2 regions of the Enterobacter cloacae complex sp. 394F7 genome follow, and region 2 is predicted to be linked to the other one. Evidence: predicted binding sites of a transcription regulator. Region 2 holds the regulator's gene; the other holds the start of a gene.

The links. Region 2 encodes PurR, which represses purine synthesis genes. Its sites were predicted from a motif close to CANGCAAACGTTTGCNTG; they were not measured.
Region 1: a site for PurR is predicted at 5,097-5,114, ahead of gltS (sodium/glutamate symporter). Genes of this name have one in related genera too.

Annotation. Positions count from the first base shown of each region.
Region 1 covers NZ_JBXWCS010000014.1:121,113-129,239, forward strand. Annotated here, with positions in the region: gene spoT (bifunctional GTP diphosphokinase/guanosine-3',5'-bis pyrophosphate 3'-pyrophosphohydrolase) at 1-956, shown strand, start outside; gene trmH (tRNA (guanosine(18)-2'-O)-methyltransferase TrmH) at 961-1,650, shown strand; gene recG (ATP-dependent DNA helicase RecG) at 1,654-3,735, shown strand; gene gltS (sodium/glutamate symporter) at 3,738-4,940, opposite strand; gene xanP (xanthine/proton symporter XanP) at 5,166-6,557, shown strand; gene AC2FAK_RS19245 (AsmA family protein) at 6,677-8,127, shown strand, end outside.
Region 2 covers NZ_JBXWCS010000004.1:159,003-167,129, forward strand. Annotated here, with positions in the region: gene AC2FAK_RS07730 (riboflavin synthase) at 1-533, shown strand, start outside; gene cfa (cyclopropane fatty acyl phospholipid synthase) at 566-1,714, opposite strand; gene punC (purine nucleoside transporter PunC) at 2,012-3,211, opposite strand; gene punR (DNA-binding transcriptional activator PunR) at 3,327-4,238, shown strand; gene purR (HTH-type transcriptional repressor PurR) at 4,255-5,280, opposite strand; gene cydH (cytochrome bd-I oxidase subunit CydH) at 5,578-5,667, shown strand; gene AC2FAK_RS07760 (MFS transporter) at 5,831-6,997, shown strand; gene sodB (superoxide dismutase [Fe]) at 7,033-7,614, opposite strand; gene AC2FAK_RS07770 (C40 family peptidase) at 7,737-8,127, opposite strand, start outside.

The DNA of each region.
Region 1 (8,127 bases), on a different contig from region 2:
ATGAGATTTACGTTTTCACGCCTGAAGGGCGTATTGTCGAACTGCCTGCGGGCGCGACCCCGGTCGACTTCGCGTATGCCGTGCATACTGATATCGGCCACGCCTGCGTAGGCGCACGCGTAGACAGACAGCCTTATCCGCTGTCTCAACCGCTCGCCAGCGGCCAGACAGTCGAAATCATCACCGCTCCGGGCGCACGTCCAAACGCGGCCTGGCTGAACTTTGTTGTGAGCTCCAAAGCCCGCGCCAAAATCCGCCAGCTGCTGAAGAACCTCAAGCGTGATGACTCCGTCAGCCTGGGGCGTCGTCTGCTCAACCACGCGTTGGGTGGCAGCCGTAAGCTGGCTGAAATCCCACCAGAACATATCCAGCGTGAACTCGACCGGATGAAGCTCACCTCTCTGGACGATCTGCTGGCTGAAATTGGTCTGGGTAACGCGATGAGCGTCGTGGTGGCCAAAAACCTGCAGCAGGGCGAAGCAATCCCTTCCGCACCTGGCGCATCCGGCCACGCGCATCTGCCGATCAAAGGCGCGGACGGGGTGCTTATCACCTTTGCGAAGTGTTGCCGTCCAATTCCTGGCGATCCGATTATTGCGCACGTCAGCCCGGGTAAAGGGCTGGTTATCCACCATGAATCCTGTCGTAACATCCGCGGCTATCAAAAAGAGGCGGAGAAGTTTATGGCGGTCGAGTGGGATAAAGAGACGGCGCAGGAATTTATCACCGAAATTAAGGTGGATATGTTCAACCACCAGGGTGCCCTGGCGAACCTGACGGCAGCGATCAACACCGCCTCTTCCAACATTCAGAGCCTGAACACGGAAGAAAAAGATGGCCGCGTGTACAGCGCCTTTATTCGTCTGACCGCCCGCGACCGCGTGCATCTGGCAAATATTATGCGCAAGATCCGCGTCATGCCGGACGTCATTAAAGTCACCCGAAACCGAAACTAGTTTTATGAATGCACAACGTTATGCACGTATCTGCGAAATGCTCGCCAGGCGTCAGCCTGATCTGACGGTCTGCATGGAGCAGGTCCATAAACCTCATAACGTTTCTGCCATTGTCCGTACCGCAGATGCCGTCGGCGTGCATGAAGTGCACGCCGTCTGGCCCGGTGCCCGCATGCGCACCATGGCGTCGACAGCCGCAGGCAGTAACAGCTGGGTGTCCGTCAAAACCCATCAGACCATCGGCGAAGCCGTATCGCACCTGAAAGGTCGCGGTATGCAGATTCTTGCCACCAACCTGTCTGCCAAAGCGGTCGATTTCCGCGAGATCGACTACACCCGCCCGACCTGTATTTTGATGGGTCAGGAGAAAACCGGGATCACTCAGGAAGCGCTGGATCTGGCGGATCAGGACATCATCATCCCCATGATCGGCATGGTGCAGTCCCTGAATGTCTCTGTGGCCTCCGCGCTCATTCTGTATGAAGCCCAGCGCCAGCGTCAGAACGCCGGGATGTACGAGCGCAGCAACAGCATGCTGCCGGAAGACGAACAGCAGCGCCTGCTGTTTGAAGGCGGTTATCCGGTGCTGGCTCGTGTTGCGAAGCAGAAAAAATTGCCTTACCCCCACGTCAACGCGCAGGGCGAAATTGAAGCCGATGCCGGGTGGTGGGCCACCATGCAGTACGCAGGGTAACCGATGAAAGGCCGCCTGCTGGATGCCATCCCGCTCAATAGTCTGACGGGCGTGGGCGCGGCACAAAGCAGTAAACTGGGCAAAATTGGCCTGCACACCGTGCAGGATCTCCTGCTCCACCTCCCCCTGCGTTATGAAGACCGCACGCAACTTTATAAGATTGGCGATCTGCTGCCCGCGATTTACGCCACCGTTGAGGGCGAGGTGCTGAACTGCAACATCACCTTTGGCGGCCGCCGGATGATGACCTGTCAAATCAGCGACGGCACCGGCATTCTCACCATGCGCTTTTTCAACTTCAACGCGGCGATGAAAAACAGCTTTGCGACGGGCCGCCGGGTGCTGGCATATGGCGAAGCCAAACGCGGGAAATATGGCGCAGAGATGATCCACCCGGAGTACCGCGTGCAGGGCGATCTCAGCACGCCGGAGCTGCAGGAGACGCTCACCCCGGTCTACCCGACAACGGAAGGTATCAAGCAGGCGACGCTGCGTAAGCTCACCGACCAGGCACTGGAGTTACTCGATACCTGCGCCATAACCGAACTGCTACCGCCTGAGCTGGCGCAGGGAATGATGAGCCTGCCGGAAGCGCTGCGTACGCTGCATCGCCCGCCGCCCACGCTGCAGCTCAGCGATTTAGAAAGCGGCAAACACCCTGCCCAACGGCGTCTTATCCTTGAGGAATTACTGGCGCATAACCTGAGCATGCTGGCGCTGCGCGCCGGTGCGCAGCGTTTCCATGCCCAGCCCTTAAGCCCGCGTGATGAGCTCAAGGATAAGCTGCTGGCCTCCCTGCCGTTTAAACCTACCGGTGCCCAGGCGCGCGTCACCGCCGAGATCGAACGCGATATGGCGCTTGATGTGCCCATGATGCGCCTGGTGCAGGGCGATGTAGGCTCTGGTAAAACGCTGGTTGCCGCCCTGGCAGCCCTGCGCGCCATTGCCCACGGCAAGCAGGTGGCGCTGATGGCGCCGACGGAACTGCTGGCGGAGCAGCACGCGAATAACTTCCGCGCCTGGTTCGCCCCGCTGGGCATTGAGGTTGGCTGGCTTGCCGGAAAACAAAAGGGCAAAGCGCGTCTTGCGCAACAGGACGCCATCGCTCGCGGTGAGGTGCAGATGATTGTTGGCACCCATGCCATCTTCCAGGAGCAGGTGCAGTTTAACGGCCTCGCGCTGGTGATCATCGACGAACAGCACCGCTTTGGCGTGCATCAGCGCCTGGCGTTGTGGGAAAAGGGGCTACAGCAGGGCTTCCATCCGCACCAGCTGATCATGACCGCCACGCCTATTCCGCGAACCCTGGCGATGACCGCCTACGCCGATCTGGACACCTCCACCATTGACGAACTGCCGCCGGGCCGTACGCCGGTCACGACGGTGGCCATCCCGGATACCCGCCGCAGCGACATCATCGATCGCGTGCGCAACGCCTGCACCCATGAAGGACGTCAGGCGTACTGGGTCTGCACGCTGATTGAGGAGTCTGACCTGCTTGAAGCGCAGGCCGCAGAAGCAACGTGGGAAGAGCTGAAGCTGGCGCTACCGGAACTGAAGGTGGGCCTGGTGCACGGTCGCATGAAGCCCGCAGAAAAACAGGCCGTCATGCAATCCTTCAAACAGGGCGAGCTGCATTTGCTGGTCGCCACAACGGTGATTGAAGTGGGCGTGGATGTGCCAAACTCCAGCCTGATGATCATCGAAAACCCGGAACGTCTGGGGCTTGCGCAGTTGCACCAGCTACGTGGTCGTGTGGGCCGTGGTGCGGTGGCTTCACACTGCGTTCTGCTCTACAAAGCCCCGCTCTCAAAAACCGCGCAGATGCGTTTGCAGGTACTGCGTGACAGCAACGACGGATTCGTCATTGCGCAAAAAGACCTGGAGATCCGTGGCCCGGGCGAGCTCCTGGGCACACGTCAGACCGGGAACGCTGAATTCAAAGTGGCAGATTTGCTGCGGGATCAGGCCATGATCCCTGAAGTTCAGCGCCTTGCCCGCCATATTCATGAACGCTACCCCGAACAGGCGGCAGCGTTAATTGAGCGCTGGATGCCGGAAACTGAGCGCTACTCCAACGCCTGATCTCAGGCGAACATCGGCAGCATCAGGTACAGCTTGATCACCAGCGCGTTGACGATATCAATAAAGAATGCCCCAACCATCGGTACCACCAGAAACGCCATGTGCGAAGGCCCGAAACGCTCGGTGATTGCCTGCATATTGGCGATTGCCGTTGGCGTGGCACCCAGACCAAACCCACAGTGCCCCGCCGCCAGCACCGCGGCATCGTAGTTTTTGCCCATCATGCGCCAGGTAACGAACATGGCATAGAGCGCCATAAACAGCGCCTGCACCGCCAGAATGGCTACCATCGGCAGCGCCAGCGACGCCAGCTCCCACAGCTTAAGGCTCATCAGGGCCATCGCCAGGAACAGCGACAGGCAGACGTTACCCAGCACCGAGACCGCACGTTCAAACACGCGATAGAAGCCCATCAGGGCCAGACCATTGCTCAGGATCACCCCGATAAACAGCACACAAACAAAGGTCGGCAGTTCAAAGGCCGTGCCCGCCAGCCATTGCGCAACCACTTTACCCAGCGTCAGACAGATGGCGATCATGGCGATGGTTTCAATCATCACCAGCGAGGTGATGGTGCGGCCAACGTCCGGCTTTTCGAACGCGGTGGGGACCAGTTCATCGTCCGGTCTGCCGTCTGGCGTGGTGGAGTGCTTCACCAGGTAGCGCGCTACCGGGCCGCCAATCAGACCGCCAAGCACCAGACCAAAGGTCGCGCAGGCCATCGCCACTTCCGTTGCGTTTTCAAAGCCATAGCGCTCGATAAACAGCTTACTCCACGCCGCCCCGGTACCGTGCCCGCCGGACAGAGTGATGGAGCCAGCCAGCAGACCCATCAGCGGATCCAGCCCCAGCAGAGACGCCATACCGATGCCGATGGCGTTTTGCATCAACAGCAGACCAACCACGACAATCAGAAACACGCCCAGCACCTTACCGCCCGAGCGCAGGCTCGCCAGGTTGGCGTTCAGGCCGATAGTGGCAAAGAAGGCCAGCATCAGCGGATCTTTGAGGGACATATCAAAATCGATTTCCCAGCCCATGCTTTTTTTCAACACCAGCAGGGCCAGCGCCACCAGCAACCCACCGGCAACAGGTTCAGGAATGGTGTACTTTTTCAGAAAGGAAACACTGTGTACCAGCTTGCGACCAAGCAGAAGAACCAGCGTTGCGGCAACAAGGGTCGACAACGTATCGAGATGAATCATAAGAGGCTCCTGTTATGCGCGTGTTCCATACACACGCGGCGTTATCCTGGGCCGGCTTATGCTCGTCATGAGCTACCGGCGCGAAAAGTGTAATTTTTTTTTCCTCCACGTTGTAGAAAACCTGCTCATACCGGCAGATTTTCTCTCTTTTTTTTGCTGGCAATCGTTTGCTTTTACCAGGTGGTCAGATAAAATGCCCGCTTTTCCACCGTGGGATTACCGTCGATGTCCGTTAACAGCATAGAGTCTCCTGATGCGCAACCGATTGCGCAGAAGCAAAATAGCGAACTGATTTACCGTCTTGAAGACCGCCCACCGCTTCCGCAGACGCTCTTCGCTGCCTGCCAGCACCTTCTGGCCATGTTTGTTGCGGTGATCACCCCGGCGCTGTTGATCTGCCAGGCGCTGGGTTTACCGGCTCAGGATACGCAGCACATCATCAGCATGTCCCTCTTCGCCTCCGGCGTGGCCTCAATTATTCAAATTAAAGCCTGGGGTCCGGTGGGGTCTGGCTTGCTGTCGATTCAGGGTACCAGTTTTAACTTTGTGGCACCGCTGATAATGGGCGGTACGGCGTTAAAAACCGGCGGGGCGGATGTCCCGACCATGATGGCGGCGCTGTTCGGCACGCTGATGCTGGCCAGCTGCACGGAGATGGTGATCTCCCGTGTTCTGCATCTGGCTCGCCGCGTAATCACCCCGCTGGTCTCGGGCGTGGTGGTGATGATTATCGGTCTGTCGCTGATTCAGGTGGGGCTGACCTCCATCGGTGGGGGTTATGCCGCAATGAGCGACCACACCTTTGGCGCACCAAAAAACCTGCTGCTGGCTGGCGTGGTGCTGGCCATCATTATTCTGCTCAACCGTCAGCGTAACCCGTACCTGCGCGTGGCCTCGCTGGTGATCGCCATGGCGGCCGGTTACCTGCTGGCGTGGGCGCTGGGCATGTTGCCGGAAAACACCGCGCCGACCAACAGCGCGCTGATCACCGTTCCTACTCCACTGTACTACGGCCTGGGCATTGACTGGGGTCTGCTGCTGCCGCTGATGCTGGTCTTTATGATCACCTCCCTGGAGACCATCGGCGATATCACCGCCACCTCCGACGTCTCGGAGCAGCCGGTGTCCGGCCCGCTGTACATGAAGCGTCTGAAAGGCGGCGTGCTGGCAAACGGTCTGAACTCCTTTGTCTCTGCCGTGTTTAATACATTCCCGAACTCCTGCTTCGGGCAGAACAACGGCGTGATCCAGCTGACCGGCGTGGCCAGCCGTTATGTCGGGTTTGTGGTGGCGCTGATGCTGATTGTCCTTGGCCTGTTCCCGGCCGTGAGTGGCTTTGTGCAGCACATCCCTGAGCCGGTTCTGGGCGGAGCAACGCTGGTGATGTTCGGTACTATCGCGGCCTCGGGCGTGCGAATCGTCTCCCGCGAGCCACTGAACCGCCGCGCGATCATGATTATTGCCCTGTCGCTGGCCGTGGGTCTGGGCGTTTCTCAGCAGCCGCTGATCCTGCAGTTTGCCCCGGACTGGGTGAAAAACCTGCTCTCTTCCGGCATCGCCGCTGGCGGTATCACCGCTATCGTACTGAACCTCGTTTTCCCGCCAGAGAAAAACTGATTGTCCTCACGGCAGGCTGTCAATGCCTGCCGTGACATCTCTTTACACCATTCCCGCCTTGAGCATTGCGCATAAATCGTGCATAACTCCTTTATGTACGTTTCGCGGGAAGGAAGACCATGAAATTTATTGGAAAGCTGCTCGTCTATCTTCTGGTAGCCCTGCTCCTTGTGCTGCTGGCACTCTATTTTCTGCTTCAGACCCGCTGGGGTGCGTCACAGGTCAGCAGTTGGGTAACGGTGAACACCGATTACGAACTCAGTTTCGACCTGATGGACCACCGCTTTTCGTCGCCTTCCCACATCCTTCTGGAAAACGTCACCTTTGGCCGCGACGGTCAGCCCGCCACGCTGGTGGCTAAAAAAGTCGATATTGGTCTTGGCAGCCGACAGCTCACCGATCCACTGCATATGGACACCATCACCCTGGTCGATGGCACGCTGAACCTCTCTCCGCAGACCGCGCCGATGCCCTTCCAGGCAGACCGTCTGCAGCTGAACAACATGGCCTTCAACAGCCCCAACACGGAGTGGGATTTAAGCGCGCAAAAAGTGACGGGCGGTGTCAGTCCGTGGCAGCCAGAAGCGGGTAACGTGCTGGGCAAAAATGCGCAGATCCAGATGAGCGCGGGTTCGCTCACCCTGAACGGGGTACCGGCCACTAACGTGCTGATCCAGGGCCAGCTGAACGGCAAGGAGGTGGTGCTGAACACCATCGGTGCCGATATGGCGCGCGGCTCGCTTACCGGCTCCGCCCTGCGCAACGCCGACGGAAGCTGGGTCATCGACACCATGCGCCTGAACGAGATCCGCCTGCAGAGCGATAAATCGCTGCTGGATTTCTTCGCGCCGCTCAATACCATCCCCTCCTTGCAGATTGGCCGCCTGGAAGTCACCGATGCGCGCCTGCAGGGGCCAGACTGGGCCGTAACCGATTTGGATCTCAGCCTGCGCAACCTGACGCTGAGCAAAGGAGACTGGCAGAGCCAGGACGGGCGTATATCCATGAATGCCAGCGAATTTATTTACGGCTCGCTGCATCTGTTCGACCCGATCCTGAATGCGGAATTCTCTCCGCAGGGCGTGGCGCTGCGCCAGTTCACCTCCCGCTGGGAAGGGGGCATGGTGCGCACCTCCGGCAACTGGCTGCGCGACGGTAAAGCGCTGGTACTGGACGATGTCGCCGTCGCCGGGCTGGAGTACACCCTGCCGCAGAACTGGAAAACGCTGTGGATGGATCCGCTGCCGGAATGGCTGAACAGCGTGACGCTGAAGAAATTCGGCCTGAGCCGCAACCTGGTGATCGATATTGATCCCGCGTTCCCGTGGCAGATCACCTCTCTTGATGGCTATGGGGCTAACCTGCAGCTGGCGCAGGACCACAAATGGGGCGTATGGGGCGGCAGCGCCACGCTAAACGGCGCGGCAGCCACTTTTAACCGCGTGGACGTGCGACGCCCGTCGCTGGCACTGAACGCTAACGCCGCCACGGTCAATATCACCGATCTGAGCGCCTTTACCGAGAAAGGCATTCTGGAGGCCACCGCGACGGTTTCTCAGCTTGCGCAACG
Region 2 (8,127 bases):
AAACCGGTGCCTCGGTTGCGCATAACGGCTGCTGCCTGACGGTGACCGAAATTCATGGCAACCAGATTAGCTTTGATTTAATGAAAGAAACGCTGCGTATCACCAACCTGGGCGAACTGGTGGTGGGCGATACCGTAAACGTAGAGCGTGCGGCGAAGTTCAGCGATGAAATTGGCGGCCACCTGATGTCGGGCCATATCATGACCACCGCCGAAGTGGCGAAAATTGTCACCTCTGAAAATAACCGTCAAATCTGGTTTAAAGTGCAGGATCCGTCATTAATGAAATACATCCTGTATAAAGGATTTATTGGTATTGATGGGATTAGCCTGACGGTCGGAGAAGTGACGCCGACGCGTTTTTGCGTGCATTTAATTCCGGAAACGCTACAGCGTACGACGCTGGGGGCGAAAAAACTGGGGCAGCGTGTGAATATCGAAATCGATCCGCAAACCCAGGCGGTGGTGGATACCGTCGAGCGTGTGCTGGCGGCGAAAGAGGCGGCCATAATAAAGGCCACCGAAGAAGAATAAAAAAAATAACCCCGGATATCCGGGGTTATTTTTTAGCGCGGCACACGTAAGCCATGTTCAATCCCGCGACTGAAGACCACCTGCCAGAGCTGAATATCACGCGCGCGGAACGCACCTGCGCAGGCATTCAGATAATAGCTGAACATCCGTTTAAATCGTTCAGAATAGTTGTCTGCAATCTCAGGCCACGCTTGCTGGAAACGTTCATGCCACGCCATAAGCGTGGTGTCGTAATCCGCGCCAAAGTTATGCCAGTCTTCCATAATGAAGTGGCTTTCGCTGGCGTTGGCAATCTGGCGAACGGAAGGCAAACAGCCATTCGGAAAGATGTATTTATTGATCCACGGGTCAACGTTATTGTCCGTGCGCTTAGAGCCTATGGTGTGCAGCAGGAAAATGCCGTCGGGTTTTAAATTACGATCCACCACCTCAAAATAGGTGTCGTAATTTTTCGGCCCCACGTGCTCAAACATGCCCACGGAAACAATGCGATCAAACTGCTCGTTGAGGTCGCGGTAATCCTGCAGACGGATATCAACGTCGAGACCCTGGCAGCGCTCCCGGGCCATTTTTTGCTGTTCGGCTGAAATGGTTACGCCGACCACGCTGACGCCGTAGTGCTTCGCCATAAAATACGCCAGACCGCCCCAGCCACAGCCGATATCCAGCACACGCATGCCGGGCTGCAGCTGCAGTTTCTCGCTAATCAGACGCAGTTTATCCTGCTGGGCTTCTTCGAGGGTTGTCGCCTTTTTCCAGTAGGCGCAGGAGTATTGCATGAAGGGATCCAGCATGCGGCTGAACAAATCGTTACCGAGGTCGTAGTGCTCTTTGCCCACGATCCACGCCCGCTTTTTGCTTTGCAGATTGAACAAACGGGCGGAGGCGACGCGCAACGTATCTTTTATATTGCGGGGGAGCTGGTTCTCCAGACCGGCGCGCAACACGCTGGCAAAGAAAATATCCAGCCGCTCGCAATCCCACCAGCCATCCATATAGCTTTCGCCCAGCCCTAACGATCCCTCGCGCAGCACGCGTTTAAAAAAATCGGGATGTTTGACCTGCGGATCGGAGGGTGAAGATCCGTTGATAGTGATGCCTGCACGACCTAACAGTTCACTGACGATCCGGGACCAGTTATCGTCCGGAACGCTGACTTCTTCTATACACGATGAACTCATAGCTTCTCCATCACCTTACTGTGATCAGAACCTTCAAACAGCGTAGACGCTTTTTATGGTTTGTGAGAAATCTCACGGTAAATACCGCGAGGCTAGTATCCGACGTAGAACAGAGGAAGGGAGATATCCCTTGCCGAAATGCCTTCCATGGTAAAACGGGAGCACTCCGGCTCCCGTTAACACTTAATATTTATCGTAATTAATCGAACCAAATTTAGTATAGGCCTAAAATTTGGTGATTCAACAGAAAATTGTTAGCTGGCTAATTAATTGCTTTAAGCATAATTCCCCGCGTAATCAGGCATGTGATGTTTCTCTCTGAACCTCTTCATTCTGCTCACGATGCGCTGATGACTGCATGCGATAGCCTAAGCCTGCCAGCGCAACGGTGACCAGCATCACGCTGGTGGTAGTTAACAGCGGGGTGGCAATCAGCGCTGACACCACCAGGCTTGCCAGGAAGCACAGGCCGAGCTGCAGGGTATTTTGCAGCGCCGCGGCGCGTCCTGTCGCCTGCGGGAAAGGACGTAACGCCTGTGCGACCACGATAGGATAAATGGCACCGTTAGCCACCGCCATCACGCAGAACGGAATCAAAATTTCCGCCAGACCGACGCCTGGAATAAACCCAACGGCCCAGGTCGCGCCCACGCTCAAGGCAAACAGCGCCAGCAGCCAGGGCAGCATCTGCTGGCCTTCCCATTTATGCAGCGCCGCACGGCAGCCGTATCCGCCCAGCAGGAAGGCGATGGTCTGCGGGACATAGCTCAGGCCAATGGCGGCCGGGCTGTACCCCATATCGTGCAGAATAAACGGCGAGCCGGTGAGCCAGGCGAAGAAGCTCGCCGAGCAGGCGGCATAGACCAGGACGTTACCACGATACGCTTTGGCGCTCAGCAGGGAGAGGAACGTGATCGGTTTGGCGTCAGCATGCACCTCTTTTTGATGCGCGGGCTTGAGGGCAAACGCTGGCAGCATCAGTACCAGGGTGATGGCAAACAGCGTGGCAAAAATGGCCTGCCAGTCAAAGTGCGCGAGGATCCAGCTGCCCAGCAGGGGAGCGAGGGCGGGTGACAGGCCAACCAGCGGCATAATGGTGGCGAAAATGCGGTTGGTACGGTTGGCCGGGTAGTAGTCGGTCACGAGAGCCTGCCAGGTTACCGCCGCGGCACAGACGCCGACGGCCTGAACAAAGCGCAGCACCAGCAGCCAGGTCGCATCGCGTACCCATAACATTCCCAGGCAGCCTGCGGCAAAAATGGCCAGGCCCAGTAACAGCACCGGTTTACGCCCGAAGCGATCGGAGAGCGGGCCCCAGAGCAGCTGTGCGATGGCAAAACCGGCGAGGAACAAACTCAGGCTGGCGCTGATGGCCGCGGCTGGCGTTTGCAGATCTTCCTGCATCGCCGCAAACGCGGGCAGGTACATATCGGTGGCCAAAAAGCCCAGCACGCTCAAACCGCCGAGCCAGACTAAAAATCCATTCCTGGGTTGCATTGTTTTATTCTCCTTGAGGAGGCAGGTAGACACTGGCGCAGAGTGTAGGGAGTGCAAAGCGGGTTGTGAAACGCTAATATTTGGCGGTTGCATTCAAATTTTTTGCAGGCAGAAAATGTGGTCAGATTATTCTCTTGAAGTGGTGGATGCTGTCGCGCGTAACGGCAGCTTTAGCGGTGCGGCACAGGAGTTGCACCGCGTCCCTTCGGCTATCAGCTACACGGTGCGGCAGCTTGAAGAGTGGCTGGCGGTTCCGCTGTTCGAACGGCGGCATCGCGATGTGGAATTAACGCCTGCTGGCGCGTGGTTTTTGAAAGAAGGGCGTTCTGTTATCAAAAAAATGCAGATCACTCGCGAACAGTGCCAGCAGATCGCCAACGGCTGGCGCGGACATCTTTCCATCGCCGTGGACAATATCGTTAAGCCGGAGCGTACCCGGCAGATGATCGTGGATTTCTATCGCCATTTTTCAGACGTTGAACTTCGTGTCTCGCAGGAGGTATTCAACGGGGTCTGGGACGCGCTGGCGGACGGCAGGGCAGAGATGGCGATTGGCGCAACCCAGGCGATCCCCGTCGGGGGGCGCTATGCGTTTCGCGATATGGGCATGTTGAGCTGGAAATGCGTCGTGGCACACGATCATCCGCTGGCTGCCCTGGAGGGACCGCTGAGTGACGACACGCTGCGCAACTGGCCGTCGCTGGTGCTGGAGGATACCTCGCGCTCGTTGCCAAAACGTATTACCTGGCTTCTTGATAACCAGCGGCGGGTGGTAGCGCCGGACTGGGAATCCTCCGCGACCTGCCTCAGCGCCGGGCTGTGCGTCGCGATGGTTCCCGTCCATTTCGCTAAGCCGAGAATCGATACCGGTGAATGGGTCGAGCTGACGCTGGAGAATCCGTTCCCGGATGCGGCCTGCTGCCTGACGTGGCAACAAAATGATGTGTCGCCCGCCATGGCATGGCTACTGGATTATCTGGGAGACAGCGAAACGCTTAACCGGGAATGGCTACGGGAGCCAGCTTAGCTGGCTCCACACGAGATTAACGACGGTAGTCGCGGAATGGACCATCCGCAACGGAACGGCGCTCGATAAGGCGCGGGTGAACTTCAATGGACTGCGACTCTTCACGTTTGTTGACGATCCTGTCCATCAGCATATTGAAGGCCGTTTCACCGAGGGAGTCCTTCGGCTGGTGGATGGTGGTCAGCGCAGGCGTGAAGAAGCGCGCGTTGCGCACGTTGTCATAGCCGATCACGGAAATATCCTGCGGCACGCGCAGGCCCAGCTCATCGGCTGCACACAGGGCCCCCATCGCCATGATGTCCCCGCCGCAGAACACCGCCGTTGGACGATGCGGCTGAGAAACGATCTGCTGCATGGCGCGGTAGCCAGACTCCGGCTCAAAGTCGCCCTGCACGATCCAGTTTTCCGGCACGGTGATCAGCGCTTCTTCCATCGCCTTCATAAACCCGGCCAGACGGCCAGCACCGGTGTTGCGCTCAAGCGGCCCCGGGATCACGCCTATTTCACGGTGACCGCGTTCAATCAGATAGCGACCCGCCATATAACCGCCTTCGAAGGCGTTATCGATGACGGAGTCGGTAAAGTCGGCGCGCGCTTCGCCCCAGTCCATCACCACCATTGGGATATGACGATACTCTTCCAGCATGGAAAGGACAGATTCCGGGTATTCGGAACACATCACCAGAAGGCCATCCACGCGTTTTTGCGCCATCATCGACAGATAGGCGCGCTGTTTTTCAATATTGTTCCACGCGTTGCCGAGGATAAGGGTATAGCCTTTCTGGAAGCAGTTTTTCTCAACCGCTTCGATGATTTCGGCAAAATAGGCCGCTTCACTGCTGGTCGCCAGCAAACCAATGGATTTGGTGTGATTAACTTTAAGGCTACGCGCAACGGCACTCGGCGAGTAGTGCAGCTCTTTGATTGCCGCCCAGACGGCGTTGCGCGTCTCTTCCGCCACGAAGCGGGTTTTGTTAATTACATGTGATACGGTTGTAGTGGAAACGTTTGCGCGTTTTGCTACGTCTTTAATTGTTGCCATTAAATGTCACTCCAGACCATATCCTAAACTCCTGAAAACCTTGAAGGTAAACGTTTGCCTTCTCTCACCCTTATCACGCAATTTTGAATTGCGGCACGCCAGGAAAACGACACGGGACGTCAGGAGGGGGTCAATGGCCGGTACGCTAATAAATTTAGCGTGGAATTTTGTCCTATCTTGATGAAAAGGGGAAGAGCTAAAGTGGTTATCCGTTTAAATCCTGGAAGATTTTTGACGTAAATTGTGTAAAAATGAGCAAGCTCACTTTTCGTGGGGGGATTAAAAGGAGAAAAATTGATGAGTTCCGATCTGAAGTTTTCGCTGTTCACCACCGTTATTGTGCTGGCGCTGATTGTTGCTGCAGGTCTGACGGCTGCACTGCACTGATTTACGCGGAGGGGGCGTTCGCTCTCTCCCGCTCGTCCTGATTGTTACATCTCCGGCAAAAATCTTTTGCCAATTTGTTAACTTCTCATTTTTTGTGATTGATGTCATGCTTTCGGCTTCTTTGTTCTGTGTCACCACATGACACGGCATCCGGAGTTGACGCATGAAAATCAATTTTCCCCTGCTGGCCCTGGCGATTGGCGCTTTTGGGATTGGCACCACTGAATTTTCCCCTATGGGACTCTTACCGGTTATCGCCCGCGGTGTGGACGTCTCTATCCCTGCAGCCGGGATGTTAATCAGCGCCTATGCCATTGGTGTGATGGTAGGGGCACCGCTGATGACGCTGTTGCTTTCCCACCGAGCGCGCCGCAATGCGCTGATTTTCCTGATGGCTATCTTTACCCTTGGCAACGTGCTCTCCGCCATTTCGCCGGATTACACCACGCTGATGCTGTCACGCATTCTGACAAGCCTTAACCACGGCGCTTTCTTTGGGCTGGGGTCGGTGGTGGCGGCAAGCGTGGTGCCCAAACACAAGCAGGCGAGTGCCGTGGCAACCATGTTTATGGGCCTGACCATCGCCAACATTGGCGGCGTTCCTGCGGCCACCTGGCTGGGTGAGGTCATTGGCTGGCGTATGTCGTTCCTCGCAACCGCCGTACTGGGCGTTGTCGCGATGGTGGCGTTGTTCTTCTCTCTGCCGAAAGGCAGCGCTGGTGAGCGTCCTGAGGTACGTAAAGAGCTGTCGGTACTGATGCGTCCGCAGGTGCTCTCGGCGCTGCTCACCACCGTGCTGGGTGCCGGGGCGATGTTTACCCTTTACACCTATATTTCGCCGGTGCTGCATGACATCACTCACGCGACGCCGATCTTTATCACCGCGATGCTGGTGCTGATTGGCGTGGGCTTCTCGATTGGTAACTATCTGGGCGGGAAATTTGCTGACCGCTCCGTGAGCGGAACGCTGAAGGGTTTTCTGACCCTGCTGATTGTCATCATGATTGCCATTCCCTGGCTGGCGCGTAATGAGTTTGGCGCGGCCATTGCGATGGTCGTCTGGGGTGCGGCCACTTTTGCCGTGGTTCCGCCGCTGCAGATGCGCGTAATGCGCGTCGCGCATGAGGCGCCGGGTCTTTCATCGTCGGTGAATATTGGTGCGTTCAACCTGGGCAATGCGCTCGGTGCCGCAGCGGGCGGTGCTGTGATTTCGGGTGGTCTGGGATACAGCTTTGTGCCGGTGATGGGGGCCATTATTGCCGCGCTTGGCCTGCTGTTAGTGATGATGTCGGGTCGTAAACAGCCTGAAGCGGCCTGTGCTGCCGAATAAAAAAACGCAGAAGGGGAAACCCTTCTGCGTCTCTCTTACGCGGCGAAGTTCTTCGCCACAAAGTCCCAGTTAACCAGTGCCCAGAAGTGCTCCAGGTAGTTAGGACGCGCGTTACGGTAATCAATGTAGTACGCGTGTTCCCAGACATCCACGGTCATCAGCGGTGTCGCGCTGGTGGTCAGTGGTGTACCCGCGTTAGACGTGGAGACGATAGCCAGTTTGCCATCGGCCTCTTTTACCAGCCATGTCCAGCCAGAACCGAAGTTTTTGATTGCGGCATCGGTAAATTTCGCTTTGAACTCCGCAAAGCTGCCAAAGGCGGCGTTAATCGCAGTAGCCAGTTCACCGGTCGGCTCGCCACCAGCATTTGGTGCCAGGCAGTGCCAGTAGAAGGTGTGGTTCCACACCTGAGCAGCGTTGTTGAATACGCCACCGTCTGAACTGCGGACGATCTCTTCCAGCGTTTTGCCTTCAAAATCGGTGCCCTTGATCAGGTTGTTCAGGTTGGTGACATAGGTCTGGTGATGTTTGCCGTAATGATATTCCAGGGTTTCCGCAGAAATGTGCGGTGCCAGGGCGTCTTTTGCATACGGTAGTGCAGGTAATTCGAACGACATTGCTTCTCTCCTTATTGTATTTTGCGTTGCCAATAACCACACAGACAACAAGGACAGGATAGCAAATTGAAAGGGTATGCAAAAGAGGAACTTACCCTGCCGTGGTGACGGCAGGGCAGGGTTTAGCGGATGGTTTTCGGCGTCATGACGCGGCGTGCGCCGACGTAGTGACGCACCCAGTAGTCTTCGCTAAGCGAGGTGATCTGAATGTCCTGACCGCTTCGTGGGGACTGAATAAACTTCCCGTTACCCACATACACGCCGACGTGATCAGCCGTACCGCGACCCTGGGTGCGGAAGAAGACCAGATCGCCATTTTGCAGCTCGCCACGGTTAACGGGGGCGGCGTCGCGCAGGTGGTACATTTCATTGGCGGTGCGCGGAATGCGGAATTTCACCAGATCTTTATAGGCGTAATACACCAGCCCGCTGCAGTCAAAACCGGTGCGGGGAGAGGTGCCACCCCAGCGATACGGTTTCCCAATTTGCCCCATCAGCTTATTCATCGCCGTT